Regions from separate parts of the Streptosporangium sp. NPDC006007 genome, predicted to be linked through region 3. Evidence: riboswitches for the same ligand, from Rfam matches in the RefSeq annotation. Region 3 holds a riboswitch; each other region holds the start of a gene.

Region 1 (9,794 bases), on a different contig from region 3:
CCGGCTCCGCCGGAACGTGGCCGTCAGGGAGATCCTGCCGCGGTTCCACGAACACGGCACCGCCCCGGAGGAGGCGCGCCACCGCGCGTTGCGCGAGGTGCGCTCGACCGGGCGGCTGAGCCATCCGGCGGTGGTCTCGGTGCACGACCTGCTGGAGGAGGACGGGCGGCTCTGGATCGTGATGGAGCTGCTGGAGGCCCTGACCCTGCTGGAGACGGTGGGGCACCTGGGACACCTGCCGGTCCACTGGACGGCGTGGATCGGGTTCCAGCTGCTGGCGGGGGTGCGCCACGCGCACGAGGCCGGCGTGCTGCATCGGGACATCAACCCGGGCAACATCCTGCTGACCGGTGACCGGGTGGTGCTGGCCGACTTCGGCATCGCGGCCCTGTACGGCGCGGCGAGCGCGGCGACGGCCGTGCCGCTCGGCTGCGCACCGGGTTACCTGGCGCCGGAGCGCCTGCGGGGCATGGCCGCGGCCCCGGCGGCCGACCTGTGGTCGTTCGGGGCGAGCCTGTACTTCGCGGCGGAGGGACGGCCCCCCTACCCGGACTCGAATCCGCTGACGGTCCTGAGCACGGCGTCGGCCGGGAGTCCCGACGCCCCGGCGAAGTCGGGGTCGCTGCTCCCGGTCCTGGAGGGGCTGCTGCGGAGCGATCCGGCGGCCCGTCTCACCGCCGATCAGGCCGCGCGCATGCTGCTGGAGGTGCTCAGGATGGAGGGGGTGACGGTGGCGCCGTCCATGCGGCCACCGGCCGCGCCCTTTACGTTGTAGATCAATATTGTTCTCCGTGCGCACGGCACCGTCGCGGGCCGGACTCCGTATGAGATCCGGCGTCGAGGGCAGTCGCCCGAGATCCATCGGGGCCGCGTGCGGAGCACGGGATCAACCGTTCTCCGCTAGCCCTCGGACCGGCCGGCGGCAGGCCGCCACGAACCGGGTGGCCAGCTGAGGACTGCCGGCCCAGTGCAGGTGCAGGTAGGAGGCGACCACCCGGTCGCCGGCGAACCCGTCCGCGCCGCCGCGCCAGCGGAACAGGGGCCGGTCCGGCACGGGCTCGACGGCCGTGCGGTGGAACTCATGGCCTCGATACCGCTCACCGTTCCTGGTCAGCACCGAGTCGCGGACCGCCACCGCGTCGCGGTAGCCGAGGGTGAGCGCGCCGGTCATCCGCGCGTCGGCGTCCAGGATCCCGCACATCGGCCTGCCGTCCAGCCGCCTGGCGAGATAGAGCAGGCCGGCGCACTCGGCCGAGATCGGCCCGCCGAACGCGGCGACCTCCTTGCGCAGCGGCTCGTTGGCGGACAGCTCCCCCGCGTAGACCTCGGGGAAGCCGCCACCGACCACCACTCCCCGCGTCCCCTCGGGCAGGGACTCGTCGGCGAGGGGGTCGAAGGTGACCACCTCCGCTCCGGCGGCGGCCAGGAGCTCGGTCTGCTCGGTGTAGCCGAAGGTGAACGCCTGCCCTCCGGCGACCGCGACCCTCGCCGTGACGGGCGCTGCCGGACCCGGCGACCACGGAACGGCGGGCGGCGGCGGGGCGGTGCGGGCGAGCCGCATGAGCCCCTCCAGGTCGCAGGAGGCGTCGACCAGCGCCGCGACGGCGTCCATGGCCCGGACGGCCTGTGTCCGGCGTTCGGCCGCGGGGACGAGCCCGAGATGCCGGGAGGGGGTGGCGACGGCGTCGCTGCGGTGGATCGCGCCCAGCACCGGGACGCCGCTCTCGGCGAGGGCCTCGCGGCAGATGTCCTCGTGCCGGGCGGAGCCGATCCGGTTGAGGATCACCCCGCCGAACCTGAGCCGGGTGTCGTAGGAGGCGAACCCGTGCACCAGCGCGGCCACCGACCGGCTCTGCTTCGCCGCGTCCACGACCAGGACCACCGGGGCGTCCAGCAGCCTGGCGACGTGCGCGGTGGAGGCGAACTCGCTCGCCGCGGCCCCGTCGTAGAGGCCCATCACCCCCTCGACCACGGCGAGGTCGGCCCCCGCGGCGCCGTGCAGGAAGAGCGGGGCGACGAGCTCCTCCCCCACGAGCCACGGGTCGAGGTTGCGCCCCGGACGGCCGGTGGCCAGGGCGTGGTAGCCCGGGTCGATGTAGTCGGGGCCCACCTTGTGCGGCGAGACCGCCAGGCCCCGCCTGGTGAGCGCGGCCATCAGCCCGGTGGCGACGGTGGTCTTCCCCGCCCCGGAGGCGGGGGCCGCGATCACCAGGCGGGCTACCATTCGATGCCCTTCTGGCCTTTCTGCCCGGCGTCCATCGGGTGCTTGACCTTGCCCATCTCGGTGACCAGGTCGGCGGCGGCGAGCAGCCGGGGGTCCGCGTCGCGGCCGGTGACGACGACGTGCTGGCTGCCCGGCCGGCCGGTCAGGGTGGCGACCACCTCGTCGACGTCGATCCAGCCCCACTTCATCGGGTAGGTGAACTCGTCGAGCACGTACAGGCGGAACGTCTCGGCCGCGAGGTCGCGTTTGATCTGCTCCCAGCCCTCGCGGGCGTCGGCGGCGTGGTCCTCGGCGCTGCCGGGGCGCTGAATCCAGGACCAGCCCTCCCCCATCTTGTGCCAGCTGACCCGGCCGCCCTCTCCGGAGTCGCCGAGCACGCGCAGGGCGCGCTCCTCACCGATGCGCCACTTGGCGGACTTGACGAACTGGAACACGCCGATCGGCCAGCCCTGGTTCCAGGCGCGCAGGGCCAGGCCGAAGGCCGCGGTGGACTTGCCCTTGCCCGGGCCGGTGTGCACGATCAGCAGCGGCCGGGTACGGCGCTGCCGGGTGGTCAGGCCGTCCTCGGGCACGCTGACCGGTTTTCCCTGCGGCATCCTTGTCAGCCTCTCGCTGTCATGCGGCGGTCCGCCGCTCACGGATCATCCCGGCGAGGCCGGTGAGGTCGTCGAGGCGGACGCTCTCGGCGCCCATCCGCCGTGCCAGGGACCCGGCCAGGCCGAGGCGGACGTGACCGCCCTCACAGTCCACCACCACCGTGGCCACCCCCGTCAGCAGGCCCGCGGCCCGGTGGGCCTCCTCGACGGTTCCCGAGGTGGCCCGCCCGTCGGTGACCAGGACCAGCAGTGGACGGCGGCCCGGATCGCGCAGGCGCTCGACCCGCAGCACCTCCGCGGCGCGGAGCAGCCCGGCGGCCAGCGGGGTGCGTCCGCCGGTGGGCAGTTCGCGCAGCCTGGCCGCGCCCGCCTCGACGGAGGAGGTGGGCGGCAGGATCAGGTCGGCGCGGGTACCGCGGAAGGTGATCAGCCCGACCTTGTCACGGCGCTGGTAGGCGTCCATGAGCAGGCCGAGCACCGCGCCCTTGACGGCGCGCATGCGCCGCCGGGCGGCCATGGACCCGCTCGCGTCCACCACGAACAGCACCAGGTTGCCCTCCCGGCCCTCCCTGGCCGCCTCCCGGATGTCCTCGCGCCGCAGCAGCAGCCCCGGGCCGCTCCTGCCGCGTCCGGCCTGGTACGGCGCGGCGGCGGCGACGGTCGCCGGCAGATGGAGGGAGGCGGGCCGCCCCGGGGGGATCCGGGCTCCGGTGGTACGGCCGAGAGGCGTCGCGGCCCTTGACCGGCGCCCGGGGGCTCCGGCGCCGACGCCGGGGACGGTGAACAGCCTGGCCCGTCGGGCCGGGTCGGCGTCGAAGGTCCGCTCGCGCCGGGCGGTTCCCGGCTCGGCGCCCGGATCCGCGGAGGATCGGCCGACGGGGGCGGGCTCGCCGGAGCCGGGGTCTGGACCGGGGCCGGGATCGACGCCCGGGCCGAGGCAGGGGTCGGCGTCGGCGTCGGCGGACGGGTCGCAGGGGCCGGGCGGGGCGCCGGACGCGGGGTCCGGGGAGCCGGGGCCGTCGCCTCCGGCCCCCTTGCCGTCACCGGCCTCGCCGCCGGGGCCGTCGTTCTCCGAGCCGCCGGGCCCCCCGGGGTCCTCGGGGCCGCCGGAGTCGTCGGGGTCGTCGGAGTCGTCGGGGTCGTCGGGGTCGTCGGGGTCGTCGGGGACCTGGTTGAGGAGGTCCTCCAGCTTGGACTCGTCCAGGCCGGGGGCGTCGAAGGGGTCGCGGCGGCGACGGTGCGGAAGCGCGAGCCTGGCGGCCTCGCGGACGTCGTCGGCGGTGACGGCGGCGCGGCCGTGCCAGGCCGCGTGGGCGATCGCCGCCCGCGCGGTGACCAGGTCGGCCCGGAGCCCGTCCACCTCGAACGCCGCGCAGACCGTGGCGATCCGTCGCAGCGCGGAGTCGGGCAGGACCACGTCCGCCACCCGGGCCCGGGCCTCGGCCACGCGCGCCGCCAGGGCCCGCTCCCGGCCGGCCCACCGGGCGGCGAACTCCACGGGATCGGCCTCGAACGCCAGGCGTCGCCGTACCACCTCCGCCCGCTGGGACGGCTCCCGCGAGGCCCGGACCTCCACGGTCAGCCCGAACCGGTCGAGCAGCTGCGGCCGGAGCTCCCCCTCCTCCGGATTCATGGTTCCCACCAGCAGGAAGCGGGCGGCGTGCCGCACCGACACGCCCTCCCGCTCGACGTAGCAGGTGCCGAGCGCGGCGGCGTCGAGCAGCAGGTCCACCAGATGGTCGTGGAGCAGGTTGACCTCGTCCACGTACAGCACGCCCCGGTGGGCACCGGCCAGGAGGCCGGGCTCGAACGCCTTGACCCCCTCGGTGAGCGCCCGTTCGAGGTCGAGCGAACCGGCCAGGCGGTCCTCCGAGGCCCCCACCGGCAGCTCGACCAGCCGGGCGGGCCGTACGATGCCGCCCTGGGCCCCCGGGTCCGGGGACACCGCGGGCGTCCCGTGCGGCCCGTCGGGGCACTCGGGGTCCGGCGTGGCGGGGTCACAGGAGAAGCGGCAGCCGCGCACCACCTCGACGGGCGGCAGCAGCGCCGCCAGGGCCCGCACGATCGTGGACTTGGCGGTCCCCTTCTCGCCCCGGACCAGAACCCCGCCGACGCCGGGGGACACGGCGTTCAGGACCAGGGCGAGCTTGAGGTCCTCCGATCCCACGATCGCGGTGAAGGGGTAACGCGGATCACGCACCTTGGAGATCTCCTTGGGTGTCGTCATACGGAACAGCTCAGCCGCCAGCGGCCGCCCCGCCCGGTGAGCGTGACCCGGGCCAGCGGCGCGACGTCGACCCGCCAGAAGGCGGGGGCGGGTGCCCCGAGGGCGTGGACGATCGCGGCACGGATGATCGGGGGGTGTGTGACGGCCACGATCCGGCCCGGCGCTCGGCCGGAGAGCCAGCCGGCGACCCGGCCCAGGAGGTCGACGATCGACTCCCCGCCGTGGGGCGCGGCGGCGGGCTCGGTGAGCCAGGCCGCGAGCGCCTCGGGTTCGGCCGCCTCGACCTCGGCGAGTGTCCGGCCACTCCACCGGCCGTAGTCGCAGTCGGCGAGCAGCGGATCGGGCGGGGCCCGCAGTCCGAGGGCCTCGGCCGTCTGGACGCAGCGCAGCTCGGCGGCGCGAACCGCCGCGGCGCCCAGCCCGATCGGCGGGGTCAGCCCGGCGGCCCGGCGCAGGCCGGGGCCGTCGAGCGGTTCGTCGCCGGGGAACGCGGCCCGTGCCGTCGCCGCCGTCGACCCGTGGGAGACGAGCAGCAGGCGGGTGACCCCCACCGGGGCCGTCACACCGGGCTGCGTCGGCGCGCGGCGAAGGCGAAGAGCGCGCCGACGCCAAGCCAGAACACCGCCTGGGTACCGAGGGAGGCGATACGGAAGTCCCACAGGAGGTCGGCGGGGAAGCCCGGGGGCACCTCGTCGATCTCCGGCAGGAGGATCCAGGCGGCCGCCACCGGCACCAGCAGGGACGCGCCGCCGGCCAGCCAGCGCAGCCACGGCTCGCTCCGGGAGGCGTACCGGTAGGCGGCGGTGCCCGCGCCGACGGCGAGGATCCCGACGACCACCGCGGTCAGGTAGAGCACCGTCCGCTGGTCGATCGTCTCGGGGTCTCCGACGGCAGGCGGGTTGGCGGGATATTTCAGGAAGGGCACCAGGACGATCGCGAGGAACGCCGCCGCCGCGAGGGTGACCGCGAGCACCGGTTCCGATCGGGGGCCGACCCTGCCGCGCACCGCCGCGTAGACGAGGGCGAACAGGCCGCCGACGGCCACGCCGTACAGGCCGAGGGCGAGGAAGAGTCCGAGGCGCTGGCCGTTCCTGCTGACGGGCGCCTCGTCCTCGTCGTGGGAGTGGGCGGGCTGGGCCGCCTCGTGGGAGTGGGCACCGGCGGGGGAGGCCGCCGCGGCCGCCTCCTCCAGCGCGATGGCCCGATCGATGCGCGGCTCGCCCGCGGTGTAGGCGAAGACGGCCGCGAACAGGCCGGCGAGCAGTCCGACGAGCATGCCCCGGACGATGAGTTTGACGATCACGTGCGGCTCAGTGACACGGGACGCCGAGCAGATGGCGCCCGTCGTGCATGAGTTCGTGCAGGTAGTTACCGGCCTGCGAGACGGCTCCCTGGTCGAAGGCGACCAGGTAGGCGACCAGCAGCAGCACCGGTACGGCGAGCAGCCAGCGGGTGAGTGCCTGCCATGGGATGGGCTGGGCCTGCGGAACCGAGATCTGGCTCACGGCCACCTCCTCCGGGATTGACGCGTCCCTTTTCGTAGGTCGGTGGCGGCCGAGTGACCTGGCTCCCGGTCCCGAAGGGCCCGGTTACAGTGGCGCGACCGCACCGGAATCTCACCGGATTTCCCTCGCACCGCCACAAAACACCCGGAACGTACCTCGGTTTGCCGTCATCCGTCAATCCACACGGCATCGGACGCGTCCCTGGCGGAGACACCTCCGCCTCGCCGGGGCGTCCGGACGTCGCCTTTGGGGGAGGCGCCCGTCCGGGCGCCTCCCCCAAAGGCGACGATCACTGCTCACCGGTGAGGGCGGTCACCAGGTCGGCGGCGGAGCGGCAGCGGTCGAACAGCTCGCCCACATGGGCCTTGGTGCCGCGGAGCGGCTCCATGGTCGGGACGCGCTGCAGCGACTCGCGGCCGGGGATGTCGAAGATGACCGAGTCCCAGGAGGCGGCGGCCACCGACTCGCTGAACTGGCTCAGGCAGCGGCCCCGGAAGTAGGCCCGGGTGTCGCTGGGCGGGGCCTCGATGGCCCGCTGGACCTCGTCCTCGGTCACCAGGCGCTGCATCCGGCCGCGGGCCACCAGCCGGTTGTACAGGCCGCGGTCGGGGCGGATGTCGGAGTACTGGAGGTCGACGAGCTGCAGGCGGGGATGGGACCAGGGCAGGCCGTCGCGGGTGCGGTAACCCTCCAGCAACTCCAGCTTGGCCACCCAGTCGAGCTCCCGTGACAGCTGCATCGGGTCCTCCGCCAGGCGGGTGAGGACCGACTCCCAGCGGTCCAGGACGTCCTTGGTCGGCTCGTCCACGCCGTTGCCGCTGCGTTCCTCGGCGTACTTGCGCGCCAGCTCCAGGTATTCCATCTGGAGCTGGACCGCGGTGAGCCTGCGGCCGTCGCGCATGGAGATCTCGTACTTCAGCGTCGGGTCGTGGGAGACCGCGCGCAGCGCCTGGACGGGGTTGTCCACCACGAGGTCGCGGGTGAAGTAACCGTCCTCGATCATGGCCAGGACCAGCGCCGTCGAGCCCAGCTTCAGGTAGGTCGAGATCTCCGACATGTTGGCGTCGCCGATGATGACGTGCAGCCTGCGGTACTTCTCCGGGTCGGCGTGCGGCTCGTCGCGGGTGTTGATGATCGGCCGCTTGAGCGTGGTCTCCAGCCCCACCTCGACCTCGAAGAAGTCGGCCCGCTGGCTGAGCTGGAAGCCCTCGCCGCGCGAGTCCTGGCCGATGCCGACCTTGCCGGCGCCGGTGACGACCTGCCGGGAGACGAAGAACGGCGTCAGGTGCCTGACGATGTCGGCGAACGGCGTGGCCCGCCTCATCAGGTAGTTCTCGTGGCAGCCGTAGGAGGCGCCCTTGTTGTCGGTGTTGTTCTTGTAGAGCTGGATCGGAGCGTTGGCCGGGATCGCCGAGGCGCGGACCGCGGCGTCGTGCATGACCCGCTCCCCCGCCTTGTCCCAGATCACCGCGGCCCGCGGATTGGTGCACTCGGGCGTGGAGTATTCGGGATGGGCATGATCCACATACAGCCGGGCCCCGTTGGTGAGGATCACGTTGGCCAGCCCCAGGTCCTCGTCCGTGAGCTGGCTCTGATCGGCCAGCTCCCTGGACAGATCGAACCCCCGGGCGTCGCGCAGCGGGTTCTCCTCCTCGAAGTCCCAGCGCGCCCGCCGTGTTCTGGCGGCCGAGGCCGCCAGATAGGCGTTCACAACCTGGGAGGAGGTCACCATCGCGTTGGCCCCCGGCTGTCCGGGCACGGAGATCCCGTATTCGGTCTCGATGCCCATCACCCGCCGTACCGTCATGCGCACCCTCTGTTCGTTCGGACTGGTTTCTCCATCGTCTGTATCCCCGACCCTAGACCCTTCACTATGCCCGGTGGCCGGACAGTTATGGCACATAGGCCTTTTCGCCTGCCGCGGAGATCTCGGGCGGAGACGGCGGCCCCGAGGCGGCCCCGAACCCGGAAACAGGCGCGGGGCCGGGCATGTCGGCGGGCGCGGCGGGGGCCGGGGAACCGGACGGGGCGGCCGGTACGGCCCGCCGGCGCCGCCGGGATTTGACGAACTCCTGGACCGGCCGCTCGACCACCCGGTACACCAGGTAGGAGAGCGCCATCGCCGCCAGCGTGGTGATCAGTCCGGTGAGCCAGGGTGGCAGGGCGTCTCGCAGGGCGGGCACGAGCACGGCCGCGACCGTCGGGTGGAAGAGGTAGAGGGGGTAGGTGAGCGCGCCCAGGACGACCAGGGCACGCCCGCGCAGCCGGTGCAGCCGGCCCAGCGCCACCAGCGCCAGGAGCGCGTAGAAACCGGCCACGGTGACCACCACCGCCCAGCCGGGCACCGGCATCGCCTGGTAGCCCACCGCCTCGATCCGGCCGGCCACCCGCTCCAGGGCCGAGTTGACCGCCAGCCCGCCGCTGACCCCGGCCACGCACCACAGAACCAGCCGGGGCCCGTAGCGGGTCATCAGGTAGAAGGCCATGCCCGCCACGAAGTACGGCGCGTACCTGGGCATCACGATCAGCTGCGCCCACTCGTTCTCGCTCGCGGCGAAGAACCCGGCCGCCAGCAGCCAGCAGCCCATGAAGACCAGGCAGCGCCCGAACGTCACCCCGATGACCACCAGAACCGAGATCAGCAGGTAGAAGCGGAGCTCGGCCCAGAGAGACCAGTAGACGCCGTTCGCGTCCAGGACGCCCACCGCGCGCTGGAGCATGGTCAGGTTGACCAGGTAGTCCCGCGGGCTCAGCCTGGGGTCGAGAGCGGTGACCGAGGTCAGCCCGTAGACCGCCGCGACCACGCCCACGCTGAGCCAGTAGGCGGGGAAGAGCCGCACCAGGCGCGAGAGCGCGAACGCGCCCAGCCCCCTGCCCCAGACGCTCATCAGGATCACGAAACCGCTGATCATGAAGAACAGTTCGACACCGAGGACGCCCAGACCGGACAGCGGGGCTATCGCCGGAAACAGCCTCGCCGGACGATCCCCCCAGACGGAGGCGAAGGCGATGAAGTAGTGGAAGGCCACGACCGCCATGGCCGCGACGAACCGCAGCAGGTCGAGCTCACCGAGCCGGCCGTTCCCCCGGACCGCCGTGCCGGTCATGGAGCGACCGGACCGAGATGTTCACGCACGCACCTTTGACGGCAGTTCGATCATCCGGGTTCCGTCCTCCGGGATCTCGTTTTCGCGGCGGATCGCCGCGAGCGAGGCGGTCAGCGCGGTTCTCAGCCGTCCCAT
Region 2 (9,794 bases), on a different contig from region 3:
TCGAAGCCGACCTCGAACGGCGCGAACAGGCCGGCCGTCCTGCCCGCCTCGTGCTTCTCGGCCGGCTTGTACTCGTCCCCCGCGAGCTCGTGGACGTACAGCGAGGGCCCCTCGGACAGCTCGACCCGCCAGTACAGAGGGATGCCCGCGGCCGCGTAGGCGGCCTTCTTCATGTGCCGGTCCCTCGACCGGGTGCTCGGGCTGACCACCTCGACCGCCAGCAGGATGTCGTCCGGCGCGAACATCAGCTCCGTCGCGGGGACGGTCTCCGTCCGCACCACGACGAGATCGGGGATGAAGAAGTCACGGGGACCCACCCCGAGGTTGACCTCCTGCAGCGGCTGAAACTCCGGTGGTGCGGCGTCTTCGAGGATCCGCACAAGGCGCAGGCTTGCATACTGATGCATAGGCGTGGGTGAGGGGCTCACCAGCAGGCTCCCGTTGAAGAGCTCGTAGCGGTTTCCGTCGTCGGGAAACTTGAGCAGGTCGTTGACGGTGAACGGCGGCTCTCCTGGAAGAACAGTCCGCCTGGCCGTCGGCTCCGTCGTTGCCATCGCGGTCACCCACTCAGTATCGGGAATCTCGCCTCTGCGCACATGCTACTTCCCGCAATTTCCTAACCCAAAGTAGCCAGCCTGTCACGATCGAACCAGTCCCGGGCGCCCTGCCGTACGGCGTCGTGGACCGCTCGGGCCACCCGGGCGCCCCAGAGCGAGCGGGGACCGCCGAACAGCTCCTGCGGGCCGGCGTCGCGTACGGCCACGCAGACCGCGTCCGAGGCGGTGCCCGTACCGGGAAAACCCTCCTCGGCCAGCGCCTGGGTCTTGGCCTCGGTGACCGTCATGACGGCGTTGACCAGGGCGGCGTCGCTCATCGCGACCGGGACGGCGACGATGATGTTGATCGTCCCCGGGAGATACATCGGCGCGAGCTCGGGATCGGGGACGCCGTCCGGGGCCGCGGCCCAGGTGGGAACGCGCAGGCCGACGGTGGCCACCGCCTCCACTCCCCCGTCCTCCGCCCGGGTGAACCGGTCCACCGAGGCCGCGGTCAGCATGCCGACGCCGGGTCCCCGCGGGGCCATCTCCAGCAAATGGTTCACCGGGTCCATCCGCGAGTAGCCGCCGATCACCTGGGCGTTGAGCACCCATCGCAGGGGGCCGATGCCGCCGCCGACCATCGCCGAGGAGACGGCCCGCCAGCCGGGGCCGAACTCCCACAGCAGCGAGGCCAGCCGGGCCCCGTCCTCCTGGCGACGGCTCAGCCCGAGCGTCCACGCCGGTCCGCTCCCGACCACGCCCTCCCGCTGAGGGGCCCGGTAGGGGACCGCGTCCTCCACGTGGGGGCTCGGGTTCCCGGGATGGGAGGTCGGGTTCCCCGGTGAACCCGGGTGTCCGGGATGGGGGCTCGGGTTCACCGCCCGTACCGGGTGGGGCTCGGCCGCACCCTCGTCGTGACGGTCGGGGGTCAAGGGCGCTCCAGGTGGACCTCGGGCCGGCCGCCCACGCCGACGGCGACCCGGACGCGGGCGTCGAAATGCCGGCCGATCAGTTCTTCGGTCAGCACCTCGGCCGGGGCGCCGGAGGCCGCCACCCTACCGCGCGCGATGAGCATCATCGAGTCGGCGTACTGCCCGGCGAGACTCAGATCGTGCAGGGTCGTGACCACGGTCAGCCCGTCGGCCAGCCGGAGCCGGTCGACGAGTTCCAGGACCTGCTGCTGGTGTCCGAGGTCCAGGGCCGTGGTGGGCTCGTCGAGCAGGAGCACCGGGGCCTGCTGCGTCAGCGCCCTGGCGAGCACGACCCGCTGGCGCTCGCCACCCGACAGGCGGCCGAGCGCGCGAGAGGCGAACGAGGACAGGTCGAGCCGCTCCAGCACCGACCCGGTCACCTCCCGGTCCCCCCGGCTCTCCCGGCCCAGGTAGGCGATGTACGGCGTGCGGCCCAGCAGGGCGTAGTCGAAGACGGTCATGTCGACCGGGAGCGCCGGTGCCTGCGGGGCGTAGGCGATCAGCCGGGCCCGGTCCCTGGATCTGAGCCGGCGGGCGGGCAGGCCGTCGACGAGCACCTCGCCCGAGTACGGCAGCACCCCGGCCACCGCCTTGAGCAGCGTGGACTTGCCCGCGCCGTTGGCGCCGATGACGGCGAGCCAGTCACCGCCGCGCACCTCGAACTCAACCCCGGACAGTACGGCCCGCGTCTCCAGGACGACGGAGAGTCCCTTCACCCGGACGTGACTCATGCGATCGCCCCTATCCCGTGGCCGGCCGCGTTCCGCAGGTCGGGTGGCCGGGCTCGCCGGACCGGACGGCACCGTCCGCTCACGTCTCCACCCCCCTGGTCATGCGCAGCACGGCCACGAAGAACGGCGCGCCGACGAAGGCGGTGACCACGCCGATGGGCAGTTCGGCGGGGGCGAGCACGGTCCGGGCGATCAGGTCGGCCAGGACCAGGAAGGCGGCACCGCCGAGCAGTGAGAGCGGAAGCACGGTCCGGTACGACCCTCCGGCCAGACGGCGGACCACGTGCGGGACCACGATGCCGACGAAGCCGATCAGTCCGCTGACCGCGACGGCCGAGGCGGTGGCCAGGGAGGCGGCCAGCAGCACGACGAGCCTGACCCGGACGACGTTGAGGCCGAGGCTGGCCGCCTCGTCGTCGCCGACCGAGAGGACGTCGAGCAGTCTGCCGTGCAGCAACATGGTCACCACCGAGACCAGGGCGTAGGGGATGACCAGCCTGATGTGGCTCCAGTCACCGCCGACGTCGCCGAGGATCCACGCGTAGACGCGCCGGAGTTCCTCCACTCTGAGCTGCTGCAGGAAGGTCTGGATCGCGGTGAGGAAGGACGACACGGCCACACCCGCGAGGACCAGCGTGGCGGTCCCGCCGCCCCGGCCGGCCACGTTGCCCAGCGCGTAGGCGAGCAGCACACCGCCGATGGCCCCGGCGAACGCGGCGACCGGGATGAGCAGGGCGTTGTCGTCGCCCTTCATGAGCACGATCACCGCCGTGGTCGTGAGACCGGCCCCGGCGGCGGCTCCCAGCAGGTAGGGGTCTGCCAGCGGGTTGCGGAACACCCCCTGGTAGGCCGCGCCGGCGGCGGCGAGCAGCCCTCCGACGATCACGGCGAGCAGGACCCGGGGCAGCCGGAGCTCCCAGAGCAGTCCCTGCTCGATCGGGAACAGCCCCGAGTCCACCGAGACGAACGGCAGCCAGTCGAGCAGTTGCAGCGCGACCTTCCGCGGCGCCAGGTCCGCCGCGCCGATCAGCAGGGCTGCGAGCATGCTCGCCAGCAGGACGCCGCACGCCGCCAGTGCCGCCGGCAGGCGGAGGCGTGGCGCCCTCCGGACCGTGACGCCGGGGGAGGCGCCCGGCCCCCAGCCGTCGCCCGAGATGTTCGACGGGGACGTCTCGGGTGAGGTGCCGCCCGCGGCGGCGGAGGGGGCGGGGGCGCGGGGGAGGTCGGTCACTTAGCTGTTCGTGGCCTTCTGGACGGCGTCGCCGACCTGCTTGGCGAGGTCCACGACGCGCGGGCCCCAGCGGGAGGCGACGTCGTCGTCAAGGGCGACGACCCGGTCGTTCTTGATCGCGGAAAGCCTGGACCAGCCGGGGCGCTTGGCGAGGGTCTCCCTGGACTGGCCGCAGCACTTGGTGTCGGCCAGGAAGACGAGGTCGGGGTCGGCCTTGGCGACGAACTCGGCGGAGAGCTTGGGATAGCCGCCGGCCGCCTCGGGAGCCTTGTCGGCGATGTTGGTCAGGCCGAACAGCCCGTAGATCTGGCCGATGAAAGTGGTAGACGTAGCCGAATACGGGGTTTTGTCCAGCTCATGATAGTAGGTGAGGTTCTTGCCCTTGGGCGCGGCGGCGGCGAGTTCCTCGATCTGCTTCCTCATCCCGGCGACGAGCTCGGTGGACCTGGCCTTGTTGCCGGTGGCCGCCCCGAGGTCGGCGATCTGGTCGTAGGCCTCGTCGAGCCTGCCGGCCGCGGGCTCCAGTAGCACCGGGACGTTGAGCTTGCCCAGCTTGGCGACGACACCGTCGGTGTCGTTGGAGAGCACGATCAAGTCGGGCTTCCTGGCGATGATCGCCTCCACGTTCGGCTGGAAGCCGGACAGGTCGCTCCTGGGGGCCTCAGCCGGATGGTTGGACTGGTCGTCCACCGCGACGACCTGGGGGCCCGCGCCCACGGCGAAGAGGCTCTCGGTGGCGGAGGGGGACAGGGAGACGATCCGTTCGGGCCTGCTCGGGATCACGACCGGGCCGTTGCCCGCCTGGACCGTGACGGGGAAACCCGGCGCGACGGTGGCGGCGGGGGTGGCCGAGCTCACGGACGCGGTGGAGTTCTGACCGCACCCGGCCAGGGCCAGCAGGCCGAGGAGCGCGCCGGCGAAGACGGTACGTACGGGCCTCACGCGAGGTCCTTTCAGTCACCGGAGCAGGGGACCCGCGAAAGGGACGGATCACCCTTTTCCACGAGGGTTGACGACGTCGGCGCGGCGGCAGGCGACCTGGCTCGATCCAAAGGATCATGACAGTTGCGGGACAGCGCCGGACTCACACCGGACTTCGCTACACGCTGCGCGTCAGACAAACGTTATCAATCCCCCAGAACAGCCGGACGTCAAGGGTTTGCCTCCGGATTTCTCCCGGCCCCGCCTCCACTCGGGGGCGATTGACCAACCCAGCGCGAAGATGTGGCCGGCGCCGATGAGCGGAGCACGGGCCGGTGGGCGTTCCCCGCACGGGCCGGTGCGCGTTCCCCTCCGCGGCCCTAACCGAGTTGCCGCTCCGCGGTGGCGATGATCTCCTGCAGGCGCAGGCCGTGCGCGGCGTCGAGGGGGTGACCGCCACCGCGCTCCACGGTCTCGGCGAACTCGGCGAGCATCACGGTGAAGACGTCGGGACCGAGCCGGTCACTGTTGATCGACTCCCGGCCGAGCCGGCCGTAGACCTCCACGTGGGAGGGGGGTGTCTCACCCGGCACGCTCATGCACAGCGACGCCTCGCTGACCGCGCCGGTCTCGTGCTCCAGCAGCAGGCCGACCCAGCCCCTCGGGTTGCCGTGGGCGCGGACCGAGGCGACCCGGCCGAGCGCGGCGTCCAGCATGTCGATCATGTGCGGGCCGACGTCGAGGATCGCGCCGCGCTCCAGCCGCCAGGGGGTGGCGAAGTCACCGCCGAGCATGGAGCCGGAGATGTTGGCCGCGTGCCCGCCGAACGGCTCGACGGCCGACACCCTGGCCAGGAACGCCCGGGTGGCCTCCGAGTAGCGCCAGGTGAGAACCATCTGGGAGGGCACCCCGGCCTCGCCGATCGCCTCGGCCAGCCGCCTGGCTCCGTCCAGGTCTGCCGCGAGTGGCTTCTCCAGCAGCAGCGCCTTGCCCGCCTTGGCCGCCAGCACGCCGAGCTCGGCCTGTACGGCGGGCGGCACCGAGAACGCGACCGCCTCGCAGTTGTCGAACAGCTCCTCGATCCGCTCGAAGACGGGGACCCCGAATCTGGCGGCGACCTCGGGGCGCCGCGCCCACACACCCACCAGGCGCGTGTCGGGCCCGGCTGCCAGGATCGGCGCGTGCACCATCTCCGCCCACGGCCCCGCGCCCACCAAGCCCACAGATATCGTCACCGCCTCAGCTTCTCACGATCTCTTGACGCGCCGATGAACATCGATCGACATGTCTCCGCTTCCGGGTTTGCCCACCCCGGCCGGAGGGAAGGCCGCGGGGCGCCGGCCGGCCGACGCCGACCGTACGGGCATGATGGGCGGCGTATGGACGAGATGATTCTGCTGCGGCACGGCGAGACCGAGTGGAGCCGGAACGGGCGTCACACCGGGCGCACCGACCTGCCTCTGACCGCCAGGGGCGAGGAGCAGGCGCGGGCGCTCGCGGCGCTGGTCAAGGACCGGCCCTTCGGCCTGGTCCTGGTCAGTCCCGCGCTGCGGGCCCGCCGCACGGCGGAACTCGCCGGGCTTACCGAGCTCGCCGGCCACACGGGCTATGAGATCGACCCCGACCTGTGGGAGTGGGACTACGGCGGCTACGAGGGCGTCACCACCTCGGCGATCCGCGAGGCGCGCCCCGGCTGGTATCTGTGGCGTGACGGGGTCGTGCCGGGCGACGCCGGACACCCCGGTGAGAGCGCGGCGGAGGTCGGCGCACGCGCCGACCGGGTGATAGGGCGGGCGAGCTCCGTCGGCGGCGACGTGGTCGTGGTCGCCCACGGGCACCTCCTGCGGGTGCTCTGTGCCCGCTGGCTCGGCCTGCCCGCCCGGGACGGCCGCCTCTTCCGCCTGGACACCGGCACCCACTCGCGGCTCGGCTTCGAACACGCCGAACCGGTCGTGCTGAGCTGGAACGCTCCCGTCTGAGACCGCGCCGGGGCAAAGAGGCGGCTGCCACCGCGACCTGACCGGCCGGTCGGGCCGACAGCGCGGCCGGGCCGGTCAGGCCGCCGTCACACCGGGTTGCGGCCCCCGGCCGGTCAGCCATTCCAGGACGTCACGGTGACCTCGGCGGGCCTCCTCGAAGTGGCGCCATCGCCAGTAGCGAGGCTGGTCGCGTACTCCGGTGACCCAGGTGCGATAGGAAACCGGAGTGTCCGCACCGTCGCCCGTGGCCTGCGAGGCGACGCCATAGGTGCGGATAACGACGCGACCGCCCGGTGCGAACAGCACATCGTCGGCCACGGGATACAAGGTCATTCGGTCGAGCATGGTCTGAGCCCCCAATCGCTGCTGGCTCAAACTCTCATCCACCGGACCGCTCCCCGGATTACGTAACGGGCGCGCCGAGGTTAACCAAGCGCGCCCGAGGTAAAAACGGTGTTACACCGTAAGGCTGTCGAACTCCCCGTCTTTCACCCCGAGCACCAGCGCACGGATCTCGTCGCGGGTGTAGATCAGTGCCGGACCCCCGGGAAAACGAGAGTTCCGCACCGCGATACTGCCGTCCGGCAGTTCGGCCAGCTCGACGCAGTTGCCCGTCGAGTTGCTGTGACGACTCTTCCGCCAGCTCGCCCCGGCCAGGTCCGTGGCGGGCATGCCGTTGTAGGTGTGCTTCATTTAGATCTCTCTGAGAAGGTCGCCGAGTATCTCGGCGGTGCCCCCAGGCGTGGTGCTTTCCACGCACAGCTGCTCCATGGCTGTGAGGTATGGATCAATGTCCTCACGTTTGTCCAGGTAGAGGGCACCCCAGAGCTGCTCGACATAGACGACGTCCGACAGGTCGGACTCGGGAAACCGTAAGATGCTGAACGCACCACCCTCGGCCGCGTGCATGCCGAACCGGAAGGGCATCACCTGGATGGTGATGTTGGGCAGCGTGGCCACCTCCAGCAGATGCTGGAGCTGTTCACGCATGATGCCCTCTCCTCCGATGGGACGCTTCAGGGCCGCCTCGTCGATGACCGCCCACAGTCGCGGGCCGTTCTTCTTCGTCAGGCGTTCCTGCCGCTGCATGCGCATGTGCACACGGCGCTCGATATCCGCCTCCGGCACGTCCGGGTAGCCCAACCGGATCACGGTGCGCGCGTAGGCGGCGGTCTGCAGCAGGCCGGGAACGAACTGCACCTCGTAGGTGCGGATAACGTTCGCCGCCTCCTCCAGACCCACATAGGTGGTGAACCAGGTCGGCAGAAAATCGCCGTACTTGTGCCACCAACCAGGGGTGTTCGCCTCGCGGACCATTTCCAGCAGGCCGCGCCGTTCTGCGTCGTCGAGCACGCCGTACAGGGTGAGCAGATCCTCCACGTCTCGCGTCTTGAAACCGACACGACCCAGTTCCATTCGGCTGATCTTGGACTCCGAGGCCCGGATGTGGAATCCGGCCACCTCACGGGGGAGCCCCTTCTCCTCACGCAGGCGACGCAGGCTTGCGCCGAGCATGATGCGCCGAACGGTGGAACCGGTACCGGGCGGGTCCATGGACACGTGGTTGCTCCTCGCTCGCTTTCCTGATCGACAGTCTGTCACTTCGCGGCCCAAGTTTCCCAAGCCGCGGCCAAGATCCCCTTTCCATCCTGATTGCCGAATTCATGGGTAACCGTAGCGGTTGCACACACCTTATGCACGTGCATTCGCTCTTGCACCTGCACGGGAGTTTGCAGCATGATGATCTCTGTGCAGTCCGCCCAAACCGCGCCCTCTCGAACCCCCTGGACGGCGCTCGACTGGTGGCCCCCCATCGGCTGGTGGCCCGACACGGCCCGCGACCTCGTGTCCGGATCGCCGGCCATGGCCAGTGCCACCTTCGTGCTCCCCCCACAGCCCGAGTGCGTCCACTCGGCCCGCAGCTTCGCGACGGGGACGCTCACCGGCTGGAAACTCGCCGAGCTGAGCGAGAACATGGAGTTGATCGTCTCGGAACTGGCCACCAACGCCTTCAAACACGGCCTCCGGCTTGCCGAGGCACGCTCCAAGGAGCCGATCAGGCTCTCCCTGTTACGCCGCGGGGCCGTCGTCACCTGCGCGCTCAACGACCCGGGATCGGGCTTCCCCACGCTGCGCGATCCCTCACCCCTGGACATCGGCGGCCTCGGACTGCACATCGTCGAGTCGCTGAGCGCCCGCTGGGGCTGGGCTCCGCTGGCCCCCTACGGAAAGATCGTCTGGGCCGTCCTCCGTTAGGGCCCGGCCCGCGAACCACATTGGAACCGGTTGCATTCTGCGCGGTGCATCCCGTCGGGGATGCCCTCTGCATTACCGTGGATGCCTATGGCTCACGGAGAGTCCCGCGCGTGATTCCTGCAGAGAGCTGCGAGATGGACGATCATCTGCTCGGCTGGTTGAAAACCCTCGACGAAGAACGGCTCACCCGGGTTCTGGCCAACCGGCCGGACGCCATAGCCCCGCCGTGGCCGCGTCGCCTCGACACCCTGGCGCAACGGCTGGGCAACGGGTTCGCGGTCATGGCGGTGATGCGCGGCCTTCCGCTGCCCACCCTGGAGGTCGCCCAGGCGGCGCTGGCCCTGGGCAACCGGGTCGAGGTGGAGTCGCTGGCCCGGTTCATGGGCGTGCCGGAGGCCGAGGTGGCCCCCTGGGTCGGCAGGCTCTTCGACCACGCCCTGGCCTGGCCCGACGCCGACGGGCGGATCTGGATCGCCGACGGGGTCGCCCGGTGGTGGACGACCCCGTGCGGGCTCGGCGAACCGCTCACCCACTATCTGAACTCCTGGACGGTCAGCGCCGACGCCCTGCGCGCCCTCGCCAGAGCCCTCGGCCTGCCGCAGGGCCCCAAACGCCAGACGGTCGACAGGGTCGCCGAGACGCTCTCCGACCCCGGGCGGCTGAGCGCCCTCATCGAGCGGGCTCCGGAGGGGACCAGGAGACTGCTGGAGGAGTTCGCCTGGGACGGCCCGATCCGCGACATCGACGGCGGCCGGTTCGTGGCTCCGGGCTCGGCGGAGAAGTGGGCCGGCGACCACGGGGTGCTCTTCCGGCCGAGCTGGAACACCGCCGAGATGCCCCGGGAGGTGGCGCTCGCGCTGCGCGGCCCCGACTACCACCCGCCGTTCACCCCCTGCCCGCCCGATCTGGCGACCGTCCCGGTGGATCCCGAGTCTGTGGACCACCTGATGACGCTGGCGGCCCCGCACATGGTGGAGCGCTGCGCCGCGATGCTGGAGAACACCGCGAAGACCCCGCTGCCGCTGCTGAAGGCGGGCGGAGTCGGTGTGCGGGAGGTGCGGCGGCTGGCCAGGGAGACCGGCTGCGACGAGGACGAGACCCGGCTGCTGCTGGAGATCTGCGCGGTGGCCAGATTGCTGGCCTGGGACGACTCGGCCGCGGGACTG
Region 3 (9,794 bases):
GGCCTCGGCGGCCCGGTAGGCCTCCTCGAACGCGGCGCCGTACAGGTCGGTGAGGTGCGGGACCTCCTTGGGGTCGAACAGCGACCACGTCTCGTCGGCCTCGACCCGGCGCATGAACTCGTCCGGGATCCAGTTGGCGAGGTTCAGGTTGTGGGTGCGGCGGGCCTCCTCGCCGGTGTTGTCGCGCAGTTCGAGGAACTCCTCGACGTCGGCGTGCCAGGACTCCAGGTAGACGCAGGCCGCGCCCTTGCGGCGTCCCCCCTGGTTGACCGCGGCGACGCTGGAGTCGAGGGTGCGCAGCCACGGCACGATGCCGTTGGAGTGGCCGTTGGTGCCGCGGATCAGCGAGCCGCGCGAGCGGACGCGGGTCCAGGCGATGCCGATCCCCCCGGCGTACTTCGACAGCCGCGCGACCTGCCCGTACCGGTCGTAGATGGACTCCAGCTCGTCCCTCGGGGAGTCGAGCAGGAAGCAGGACGACAGCTGGGGCCTGCGCGACCCGGAGTTGAACAGGGTGGGCGAACTGGGCAGGTAGGACAGGGTCGCCATGAGCGCGTACAGCTCGGCGGCCTCCTCGACCGTCTCCGACAGGCCGCAGGCCACCCGGAGGAGGAAGTGCTGGGGGCGCTCCAGGACCTTCCGGGTCTCTGGGTGGCGCAGCAGGTAGCGGTCGTAGACCGTGCGCAGCCCGAAGTACTCGAAGCGGGCGTCGGCGTCCGGTGCCACCAGCGCGTCGAGCACGGCGGCGTTGGCGGTCACGAACGCGGCCAGCCCGTCCTGGACGAGCCCGGCCGCGTGGGTCGCGGCGATGGACTCGGAGAAGGTGCGGACCCCGTTCCCGGCCGCCTCGTCGGCGATCAGCCCGGCCAGCAGTCCGGCGGCCACTCTGGAGTTCTCCGGGTCGGTGATCACCCGGGCCGCGGCCTCCTCAATGGCCAACCGGCGGTCCGCCGGGTTCCGCCCGATCTCCTCGGCGACGTCGACCAAGGTCTGTGTCACGTGTTACCCCTCGCGCGTTCGTATTCCCCGCACGGCTCTCAACCGGAAGGGGCGCACGCGTCACAGACGGTTCCGGGCACACCGGACCGCCTCGCTCCGCGGGCCCTCCCGCGAGGCCCTGGACCAATCACGTCACCGGCAGGTTTTCGGACTCGCGGGCGCCTGGCGCATGCCTACTGGCCGTCGCTTCCCAGGCAGACCTCACCCAGTGCTTCATGACGGCGGTCGTTCCCGCTCACCGCTGCGGGGCAGTCCCGGACTTTCACCGGGTTCCCTCTTACCTCGCCCCGATGGGCGAACCAGCAACGACCAGGATCCTACATCTAGTGCCGCCCGGCGCAACTACCCCAACAACTTGTGGCGATAGACCTCATTAATCCAAGCTCGTTGAGCACTCCCCGGGTACGGCGGGTCTCGGTGACGAGCCACTGACGAAAATCGTCGCCGCTCAGGTAGACCCGGTTCCAGCCGTTGGCCGCGCAGACGGCCTGCCAGCGGGGTGAGGCGTCGATCCGGTCGCACAGGGCGAGGGCCTCCTCCCGGTCCCCGGCGCTCATGCCGCGCGGGCCGAGCAGCCCGCACCAGTCTGTGTACTCCAGCCGGACCTCGCGTTCCATCAGCGTCGGCGCGTCGATCCCCTCGATCCGCTCGGCGGAGGAGACCACCAGCGGCCGCACGCGGCCCGCGGCGATGTCCGGCATGAAGGAGCGCGCCGACCCCAGGATCGCGGCCACCCGGCCCTCGTAGAGCGCCTCGGCGGCCTCGGCTCCGCCGGAGTATCCCGCGTAGTCGAGCAGCCGGACGTCCACCCCCAGGCACCTGCCGATCATGCCGTAGAGCACGTGGTCGGAGCCCCCCTCCAGCCGTCCGCCCACCATCATCTCGGCCGGGTTGCGGCGGAGCACCGCGGCGAAGTCCTCGAAGCTGCGCAGCAGGGAGTGCGCCGGGACGACCAGGGCGGCCCAGTCGCCGACCAGCCGGGCCAGCGGGGTGGTGGCCTCCGTCACGGAGTCGGCGTTGGCGATCTCCGCCCCGGCCACCATCGGCATGCCGGTGAGGAGCAGCCTGCCCTCGCGCGCGAACGCGCCCCGGGCGGCGGTGAACGCGCTCAGCGCGGCCACCCCCACGTTGCCCGGGTAGTTGCTCACCTCGACCGCCCGCGCCAGTCCCTCCCCGCGCAGGACCGCGGCCAGCGCGCGGGCGGTCCGGTCCCAGCCCTGCCCTCGCCCCGCGGGCGCGACGATGGTGAGCCGGCCCGCCGACGCCGCGCCGGAGTCGCCCGCCCTGCCGCAACCGCCGGCGGCCATGACCCCCAGCGCGAGCGCAAGGAACCGCCTACGGTACATAAGCGTCCTTCCGCCGAGATCCCCCAGACACCTCAACACTTCACGTTACAGGCATGTCACCATCTGTCACATGTCGGGGGTCACCGTCGGCGGACGGCGGGCATCACTCCACGGTGACGCTCTTGGCCAGGTTGCGAGGCTTGTCCACATCGCGGCCCAGCGCCACGGCGGCGTGGTAGGCGAAGAGCTGGAGCGGGATCGACAGCAGGATCGGGTCCAGCTCGGTCTCGTTCCTGGGCACCACGACGCAGTCGTCGGCAAGCCTCGGGTCGGCCGTACGGTGCCCGACCATGAGCACCCGCCCACCGCGCGCGCGGATCTCGCCCAGCGTGGTGAGGTTCTTGTCCAGCAGCTCGTCGTCCGGGACGATCGCCACGGTCGGCATCTCCGGGCCGATCAGCGCCAGCGGCCCGTGCTTGAGCTCACTGGCCGGATAGGCCTCGGCGTGCACGTAGGAGATCTCCTTGAGCTTCTGCGCGCCCTCCCTGGCCACCGGATACCCCCGGACCCGGCCCACGAACATCATGCTCGGCGAGTCGGCGTACTTACGCGCCAGCTCCGCGATCCGCGGCTCCAGCGCGAGGATCTCCTCGATCTGCCCGGGGAGGGCGCGCAGCCCCTCGCAGATGCGGCGGCCGTTCGCCGGCGACAGGTCGCGCACCCGGCCCAAATGGAGGGCCAGCAGCGCGAAGGCCACCGCGGTCGAGGTGAACGCCTTGGTGCTCGCCACCGAGACCTCGGGCCCCGCGTGCAGGTAGAGGCCGCCGTCGCACTCCCTGGCGATCGCGCTGCCGACGGTGTTGACGATGCCCAGCACCCGGCCGCCCTTGCGCTTGAGCTCCTGGACGGCGGCGAGGGTGTCGTAGGTCTCCCCCGACTGGCTGATCGCCACGTACAGGGTGTCGGCCTCCACGACCGGGCTGCGGTAGCGGAACTCGCTGGCGGGCTCGGCGTCGGCCGGGATCCGCGCCAGCTCCTCGATGAGCTGGGCGCCGATCTGTCCCGAGTAGTAGGCGGAGCCACAACCGATGATCTTCACCCGGCGGAACGACCTGGTCTCCCGCGCGTCCATGTTGAGGCCGCCCAGGTGGGCGATGTGGAAACGGTCGTCCAGGCGTCCGCGCAGCGTCCTGGCCACGGTGTCGGGCTGCTCGGAGATCTCCTTGAGCAGGTAGTGCTCGTAGCCGCCGGTGTCGTAGTGCCCGGCGTCCCAGTCGACGGTCAGCGGTTCCTTGGCAGTCTCCCGCGCGTCGCTGGCGAAGGTGTGGAACCCGTCGGCCCTCAGCACCGCGAGCTCGCCGTCCTCCAGGTGGACCACCTGGCGGGTGTAGCGGACCAGCGCGGACACGTCGGAGGCGGCGAACATCTCCCTCTCCCCGATGCCCAGCACGATCGGGCTGCCGTTGCGCGCCACGACCACCTCGCCGGGGCGCCGGGCGTCGATCACCGCGATGCCGTAGGTGCCGACGACGCGCTTGAGCGCGCTCCGGACCGCCTCCTGGAGCGAGTCGGTCTCCTCGACGGTGCGGGCGATCAGGTGGGACAGCACCTCGGTGTCGGTCTCGGACAGGAAGACCGCGCCGTCGGCCTCCAGCTTGGCGCGCAGTTCGTCGGCGTTCTCGATGATGCCGTTGTGCACGACCGCGATCCGCTCGTCGGCGGACAGGTGCGGGTGGGCGTTGACGTCGCTGGGCGCGCCGTGGGTGGCCCAGCGGGTGTGCCCGATGCCCAGGGTTCCCTTGAACCGCGCGGGCACGACCGCCGCCAGGTCCGCCACCCTGCCCTTGACCTTGCGCATCTTCAGGCCCTTGTTGGAGACCACCACGCCGGCCGAGTCGTAGCCCCGGTACTCAAGACGCTGCAACCCCTCCAACAGAATCGGCGCCGCGTCCTTCGACCCTACATAGGCCACGATTCCGCACATCTGGCCGCTCCTTACCCATAGACGATCCGGCGCAGTTGGCGCAGGGAGAGTTCCGGTGCCGCGACACGGCGGGCCTGCAACTCGACGGCGATCCTGGGGAAGATCTCGTCGTTGACCAGCCCCCTGGCCTTCAGCTCGGCGTGCCGACGCCGGACGAACGCCCCGGTGGGCTCGGAGAAGTAGGCCAGCACGTCCGCCACGACCCGCGCCGCCTCGCCGGAGCCGAGCACACTGGTCCGGGTCAGATGGGCGATCAGGTCGTCGTGGGGATGCCATGCCGTGGACACAGAGGAGGACCATACGCACCCGAACGGGATTCACCAAGTTTTCTGCCCGATTTCAGGCAAAAATTATTACCCTTCCCTCCTCTCCCCCCGATGACGAAACAATCGGTAATCTCTCATGACTCTGGGTAGCCATCTGGTGGAGAGGAACCACGTATGCGTCGTCTGCCGGGGATCTCGATAGTTGCCGCCCTCGCCGTGTTGATCCCCGCCGCCCGGGAGGCCGCGCCCTCGGGGACGACGGCCGGCGAGACCGTCCGAGAAACGGCCGCCGGCACCTCTCCGGCGACGGGATCCGGCCGTCAGGCGGCCTTCGAGCTGGCGGCCCGGGCGTACGGCGTGCCGGAGAGCGTGCTGCTCGCCGTCTCGTACCTGGAGTCCCGGTGGGACGCCAACGGCGGCCGGCCCAGCGTCTCCGGCGGCTACGGCCCGATGCACCTGGTCGACGTCCGGATCCGGCCCGGTTCACACCGGCACACGAGCGGAGACCCGCGCGGCGACGAGACCCGGCCGCACCCGATCGACGTCCCGGCCATCGCCCCGGTCCCGCCCGAGAACACCCTGCGCCGGGCCGCGGAGCTGACCGCGACCGACCCGGCCGCGCTGCGCGGGGATCCGGTGGCCAACATCCAGGGGGGCGCCGCGCTGCTCGCCGACTATCAGCGGCGCGCCGGCCGGGAGCCGAGCGCCGACCCGGCACTCTGGTACGACGCGGTGGCCCGCTACTCCGGCTCGCCGGACACCGGGGCGGCCGAGTTCTTCGCGGGCGAGGTCTACGCGACGATCCGCGCCGGTGCCGCACGGGTGACCGACGACGGCGAGCGGGTGGTCCTGCCCGCGACCCCGAATCTGGCCCCGCCGCGCCCCTCCGGCCCGGCCGGGCCGCGCCGCGCCCCCGGAACCGCCGCGCCCGACTGCCCGGCCACCGTCTCCTGCGAGTGGATCCCGGCCGCCTACCAGCGCCTCAAGAACGGCGGATACGGCAACCACAGCAAATATCGCGGACACCGTCAGATCGACTACATCGTCATCCACGACGGGGAGACCGGCTACGACGTCATGACCCGGCTGGTCAAGAACCCCGCCTACCTGAGCTGGCACTTCACGCTGCGTTCCAGCGACGGGCACATCGCCCAGCACCTGCGGGGCGACGACGTCGGCTGGCACGCGGGCAACTGGTACTTCAACGCCCGCTCCATCGGCCTGGAGCACGAGGGCTACCTGGCCAAGGGTGCGTGGTTCACCGAGGCGATGTACCGCTCCTCCGCCAGACTGGTCCGCCACCTCGCCGGCAAGTACGACATTCCGCTGAACCGGGCGCACATCCTGGGCCATGACAACGTGCCGGGCACCATCCCGGCCAGTGTGCGCGGCATGCACCAGGACCCCGGCCCCTACTGGGACTGGAGCCACTACTTCGAACTGCTCGGCCGCCCGCTGACCGGCTCGTCCGACCCGGACGCGCGCCTGGTGCTGATCAGGCCCGACTACGCCGTCAACCAGCCCCGCTTCACCGGCTGCGCCAAGTCCGGCGAGTGCCGCCCCAGGGGCGCCGCCTCGGTCTGGCTGCACAGCCGCCCCTCCCCCTCCGCCCCGCTGGTCAAGGACATCGGCAAGCACCCTCACGAGGGCTCCACCTACAGCGTCTACGACCACGCGGCCCGCGCCTCCACCGGCCAGCGCTACGCGCTCGCCGACCGCAGAGGCGACTGGACCGCGATCTGGTACCTCGGGCAGAAGGCGTGGTTCCACGACCCGGCGGACGCCCGCACGTCCGTACCCGCCGACGGCCACCTGGTGACCCCCCGCCCCGGGCTGGCCTCCGTCAAGGTGTACGGCCGGGCCTACCCCGAGCCGTCGGCCTACCCCAGGGGCGTCCCCCGGCAGCCCCTCACCCCGCTCCAGTACACCTTCCCCGCCGGGCAGTCCTACAGCCTCGGCATGACGAGGCAGGGCAGCTACCTGCGGAGCTCGGCCTCCGGCCCGGTCAGACGCCGGGTCATCAGGGGCGACGCGCGCTACCGCCAGATCCAGTTCGGCCACCGGGTGATGTTCGTGCGGGCCGCCGACGTCCGGGTGACCCCCGCCGAGGTTCAGCGGCGAGCAGCCCGGTTGCACACATACACCCGCCGAAAGCGCTAGAGTTTTCACGTGCCCCGGGCGATCCGCCCGGGGGCGCGCGGAAGTGGCTCAGTGGTAGAGCATCACCTTGCCAAGGTGAGGGTCGCGGGTTCGAATCCCGTCTTCCGCTCCGGCAGGTCCTCCGGGGCCTGGCTGGTGGAGTGGCCGAGAGGCGAGGCAACGGCCTGCAAAGCCGTGTACACGGGTTCAAATCCCGTCTCCACCTCAATGCGCGGACAGCGGAGTCCCGACGATCCGGTAAAGTAGCGCCAGTGCCGCCGAGGGGAAACCCGGGGCGGACACGCGGAAGTGGCTCAGTGGTAGAGCATCACCTTGCCAAGGTGAGGGTCGCGGGTTCGAATCCCGTCTTCCGCTCTGATGTCACCCGAGGACGATTAGCTCAGCGGGAGAGCGCTTCCCTGACACGGAAGAGGTCACAGGTTCAATCCCTGTATCGTCCACCACGCTCCATGGCGGGTCAGGTCCGACCTGGTCAAACATGAGACAAAGCCCCAGCTCGCGGCCCACGCCGGGAGTCCGGGGCTTCTTGTTGTTCCCGGTTGATCCCCGTACTTGCCGGCACCGGTGCTGACGTTGTGCTGACCTACGAGCGATACCAGCCCGCCGAAGTCGCTTACCCGCCTCATACCTTCCGCATCGCGTCAAGGATGCCCTGAGCGAGGGGCACGCTGGAAGCGGCGACGAATTTCCGGCGCCGCCCCATGGCCCTCCTGATGTCGGTCACGGTACCGAACCGGTAATCCAGGGGGAGAGGACGGCCCTGGAGATCGAGAACCACCCCTCCGGCGGCGCTGAGGATGTAGTGCCCTGGCGCGAGGTCCCAGACGGCGAAGCCCTTCGCGAACTCGATCATCGCGTCACTGAAGCCTGCGGCGACATGGCACAGACCGATGGACCCGAAGTCCACGCCGAGCCGACCCCGGCGGGCACCGTCCTGAGACGGTTGGCTCAACTCCTCCATCAGGCGAGCCTGCCGGGCGAGCGGCTGGAAACGTTCGGCCGGCTTCATGAAGTAATTCGTGATCAACGACTCTGGCAGCGACGCGAACCGGTTCAGCCGCAACACATGAGGAGTCTTATCTTCCGTGAAGACGAAGGCTTGGTCTTGCCCGGCATTGTCACGGACGGCGAGGTAGATCTGAAGATGGTGGAAAATGTCGCCGACAACCGCCGCGATCGGGCGCGCGAGGCTACGCGAGTAGACCAGGACATGGGTGTAGCCGTACAGAGCGCGGACCGCTAGCTCGCTCGTGTCGAGCGGATCGACCAGAACACACAGGTCCGGGTCCGGATCATCTCCGATGATCTGAGGATCCGCCTCCTCTGAGGCGTAGACGTACGACGGAATGACCTCGGTCAACAGCTCCCGATAGCGGTTGTGCATCCACAGATCGTGTTCCGATAGAAAGTTGTCGGCGTGCCGGTAATTGCGGCTTTCTGAGCGATTACCCGAAAGTGCGGCCTCGACGAGGCGCGGACGAATCTCGCTGATCACCGTAGCGACCAGTTCAGTGAGGCTCTGTGCGATACCTGGTAGAGGGAGCTGGGACATCACGACGTACCTTCGTTCTGTCAGCGTAGTTCTAGAGGTGGCTCAATTCCGGGAGGGCTCATCGTCGCGGCGATGAACACCGCTTTGAAGTCTGCGGCCCGCATGATGCCTGCGCCGGTCAGATCGTCGAAGCCGGCCACTTCAAGATCCCGCCACTTCGTCATGGCACCGAAGACGGCGAAGTAGATTTCCGCACCTGGATAGCGTCTGCGAATCTCTCTTGAGCAACTCCTCAAGGCCCAGGGCATCAAAACATCAATCATTCACCGGGTAAGGCTTCGCCTGTACGGCAAGGAGACGAATCTCTTCCCCCGAACCGATCGGGTCGAGCTGGTCGCCTTCAGCCGTGGAGGCTGGGAGGTGGCCACCGTGATGGTAGGTGAACGCGCCGGCGGCTTCCTGGTCTCTCTTCCCACGGTCGAGGTCGGCTGCCAGCAGGTGAATGGAGACCAGCCGCACGCGGTGGTGGACCTGATCCTCGCCACGCTCCCGAAGGACGCCGGGTGAGGCGGGAGATACCGGAGTCCGACGTGACCGAACTCCCGGACGGCACCTTCGAGGCACACCGCAGGGGCGCTTCCGCGAGCGTCCCCAGTGTGACCGCCCCGACGTTTCGCGCGCTTGAGCTGGAGTGCCTGGCCGCGCGGGTGACGTGGACGCTCACACCGGCCTGGAGGGCAAGATGACCGGCCCCGCGGCGGCCGGCGTCGCCCTTCGCAAGCCCTACGTGACGCCGTACGCCGAGGAGAGCGTGGACCTGCCGGTCACCTTCGAGATGGCGGCCGGGGTGCCCCGGCTGACCTACCCGGACGCGCTTTCGCAGGAGTGGATGTTCGGGGTGCTGTGGGCTCGCTGCGGCACCGCGCGAGCTGGAACGATCCTGTGGTCCAAGATCCATACGCTGCGTCAGCGCCGCTGCATGCTCAAGCGACTGTGCCGGGTGTGCGGCGGGTCAGCCGTGGACCCCGAGACCGGGCGCGTCTGGTGGGTCATGGCCTCCCCGCTGCCCGGTGACCATGCCGAGACGTGGCCTACGGTCGGACCGGCCACGTGCAAGGGGTGCGTCAGCGAGGCCCTGAGCGCCTGCCCGTATCTGCCCATGGAAAGCCCTGCCGTCTACACGGTCGGCGACTGCTCCCCCATCGGAGTCCTGGCTGACATCTACGGCCAGGACGACGACGGCCGGGTGATGGAGACCCGTCATCAGGCCGCCCTCGGCCTGGACGAGTTCCATCTGTTGCATCGGGCGCTGGCCACACAGCTGATCGTCCAGGTCCACGACCTCCAGCCCGTGCCGTATCCGGTGAATCAGGACTGAGGGCACATGATCATCGAAGCGTGCGGGAAAGCCGCCGACGCCATCACCGTGACCATCCTGCCTGCCATCGTGGCCGCCATTGCCGACTCCTTCGTGAGGGACCGGCGCAACGGGGGGCGGCCGTGGCACCGAGACTCCTGGCGCGACTCCTGAGACTCCCCCGATAGGGCAAGCCCTTCCCTGGACGGTCCACACCCGTTGACCGAGCCCTATCGGGGGCTCCACACCG

What was found. A riboswitch is a leader RNA that binds a small molecule or an ion and turns the genes downstream of it on or off. The one in region 3 is predicted to bind cobalamin.
Region 1: linked by a shared signal. The riboswitch ahead of ABZ194_RS23595 (CbtB domain-containing protein) and the one ahead of ABZ194_RS19390 (ribonucleoside-diphosphate reductase subunit alpha) in region 3 are both predicted to bind cobalamin.
Region 2: linked by a shared signal. The riboswitch ahead of ABZ194_RS05700 (ABC transporter substrate-binding protein) and the one ahead of ABZ194_RS19390 (ribonucleoside-diphosphate reductase subunit alpha) in region 3 are both predicted to bind cobalamin.

What each region holds. Positions count from the first base shown of each region.
Region 1 covers NZ_JBEXUG010000035.1:46,802-56,595, reverse strand. Annotated here, with positions in the region: gene ABZ194_RS23625 (serine/threonine-protein kinase) at 1-775, shown strand, start outside; gene ABZ194_RS23620 (cobyrinate a,c-diamide synthase) at 887-2,224, opposite strand; gene cobO (cob(I)yrinic acid a,c-diamide adenosyltransferase) at 2,218-2,820, opposite strand; gene ABZ194_RS23610 (putative cobaltochelatase) at 2,840-5,047, opposite strand; gene ABZ194_RS23605 (histidine phosphatase family protein) at 5,044-5,610, opposite strand; gene ABZ194_RS23600 (CbtA family protein) at 5,607-6,350, opposite strand; gene ABZ194_RS23595 (CbtB domain-containing protein) at 6,358-6,552, opposite strand; cobalamin riboswitch at 6,582-6,702, opposite strand; gene dop (depupylase/deamidase Dop) at 6,842-8,359, opposite strand; gene ABZ194_RS23585 (acyltransferase) at 8,445-9,659, opposite strand; gene ABZ194_RS23580 (acyltransferase) at 9,681-9,794, opposite strand, start outside.
Region 2 covers NZ_JBEXUG010000005.1:24,497-34,290, forward strand. Annotated here, with positions in the region: gene ABZ194_RS05680 (Uma2 family endonuclease) at 1-554, opposite strand, end outside; gene ABZ194_RS05685 (adenosylcobinamide amidohydrolase) at 617-1,471, opposite strand; gene ABZ194_RS05690 (ABC transporter ATP-binding protein) at 1,468-2,241, opposite strand; gene ABZ194_RS05695 (iron ABC transporter permease) at 2,321-3,286, opposite strand; gene ABZ194_RS05700 (ABC transporter substrate-binding protein) at 3,473-4,414, opposite strand; cobalamin riboswitch at 4,483-4,610, opposite strand; gene ABZ194_RS05705 (Gfo/Idh/MocA family oxidoreductase) at 4,774-5,628, opposite strand; gene ABZ194_RS05710 (histidine phosphatase family protein) at 5,773-6,372, shown strand; gene ABZ194_RS05715 (hypothetical protein) at 6,448-6,705, opposite strand; gene ABZ194_RS05720 (DUF397 domain-containing protein) at 6,829-7,065, opposite strand; gene ABZ194_RS05725 (helix-turn-helix transcriptional regulator) at 7,066-7,887, opposite strand; gene ABZ194_RS05730 (ATP-binding protein) at 8,110-8,628, shown strand; gene ABZ194_RS05735 (helicase-associated domain-containing protein) at 8,739-9,794, shown strand, end outside.
Region 3 covers NZ_JBEXUG010000024.1:16,431-26,224, reverse strand. Annotated here, with positions in the region: gene ABZ194_RS19390 (ribonucleoside-diphosphate reductase subunit alpha) at 1-999, opposite strand, end outside; cobalamin riboswitch at 1,119-1,318, opposite strand; gene ABZ194_RS19385 (tripartite tricarboxylate transporter substrate-binding protein) at 1,323-2,345, opposite strand; gene glmS (glutamine--fructose-6-phosphate transaminase (isomerizing)) at 2,449-4,269, opposite strand; gene ABZ194_RS19375 (hypothetical protein) at 4,281-4,556, opposite strand; gene ABZ194_RS19370 (N-acetylmuramoyl-L-alanine amidase) at 4,710-6,695, shown strand; tRNA gene ABZ194_RS19365 (tRNA-Gly) at 6,733-6,804, shown strand; tRNA gene ABZ194_RS19360 (tRNA-Cys) at 6,830-6,900, shown strand; tRNA gene ABZ194_RS19355 (tRNA-Gly) at 6,978-7,049, shown strand; tRNA gene ABZ194_RS19350 (tRNA-Val) at 7,064-7,138, shown strand; gene ABZ194_RS19345 (inositol monophosphatase family protein) at 7,318-8,190, opposite strand; gene ABZ194_RS19340 (hypothetical protein) at 8,268-8,510, opposite strand; gene ABZ194_RS19335 (hypothetical protein) at 8,608-8,754, shown strand; gene ABZ194_RS19330 (hypothetical protein) at 8,778-8,933, shown strand; gene ABZ194_RS19325 (hypothetical protein) at 8,900-9,565, shown strand; gene ABZ194_RS19320 (hypothetical protein) at 9,572-9,718, shown strand.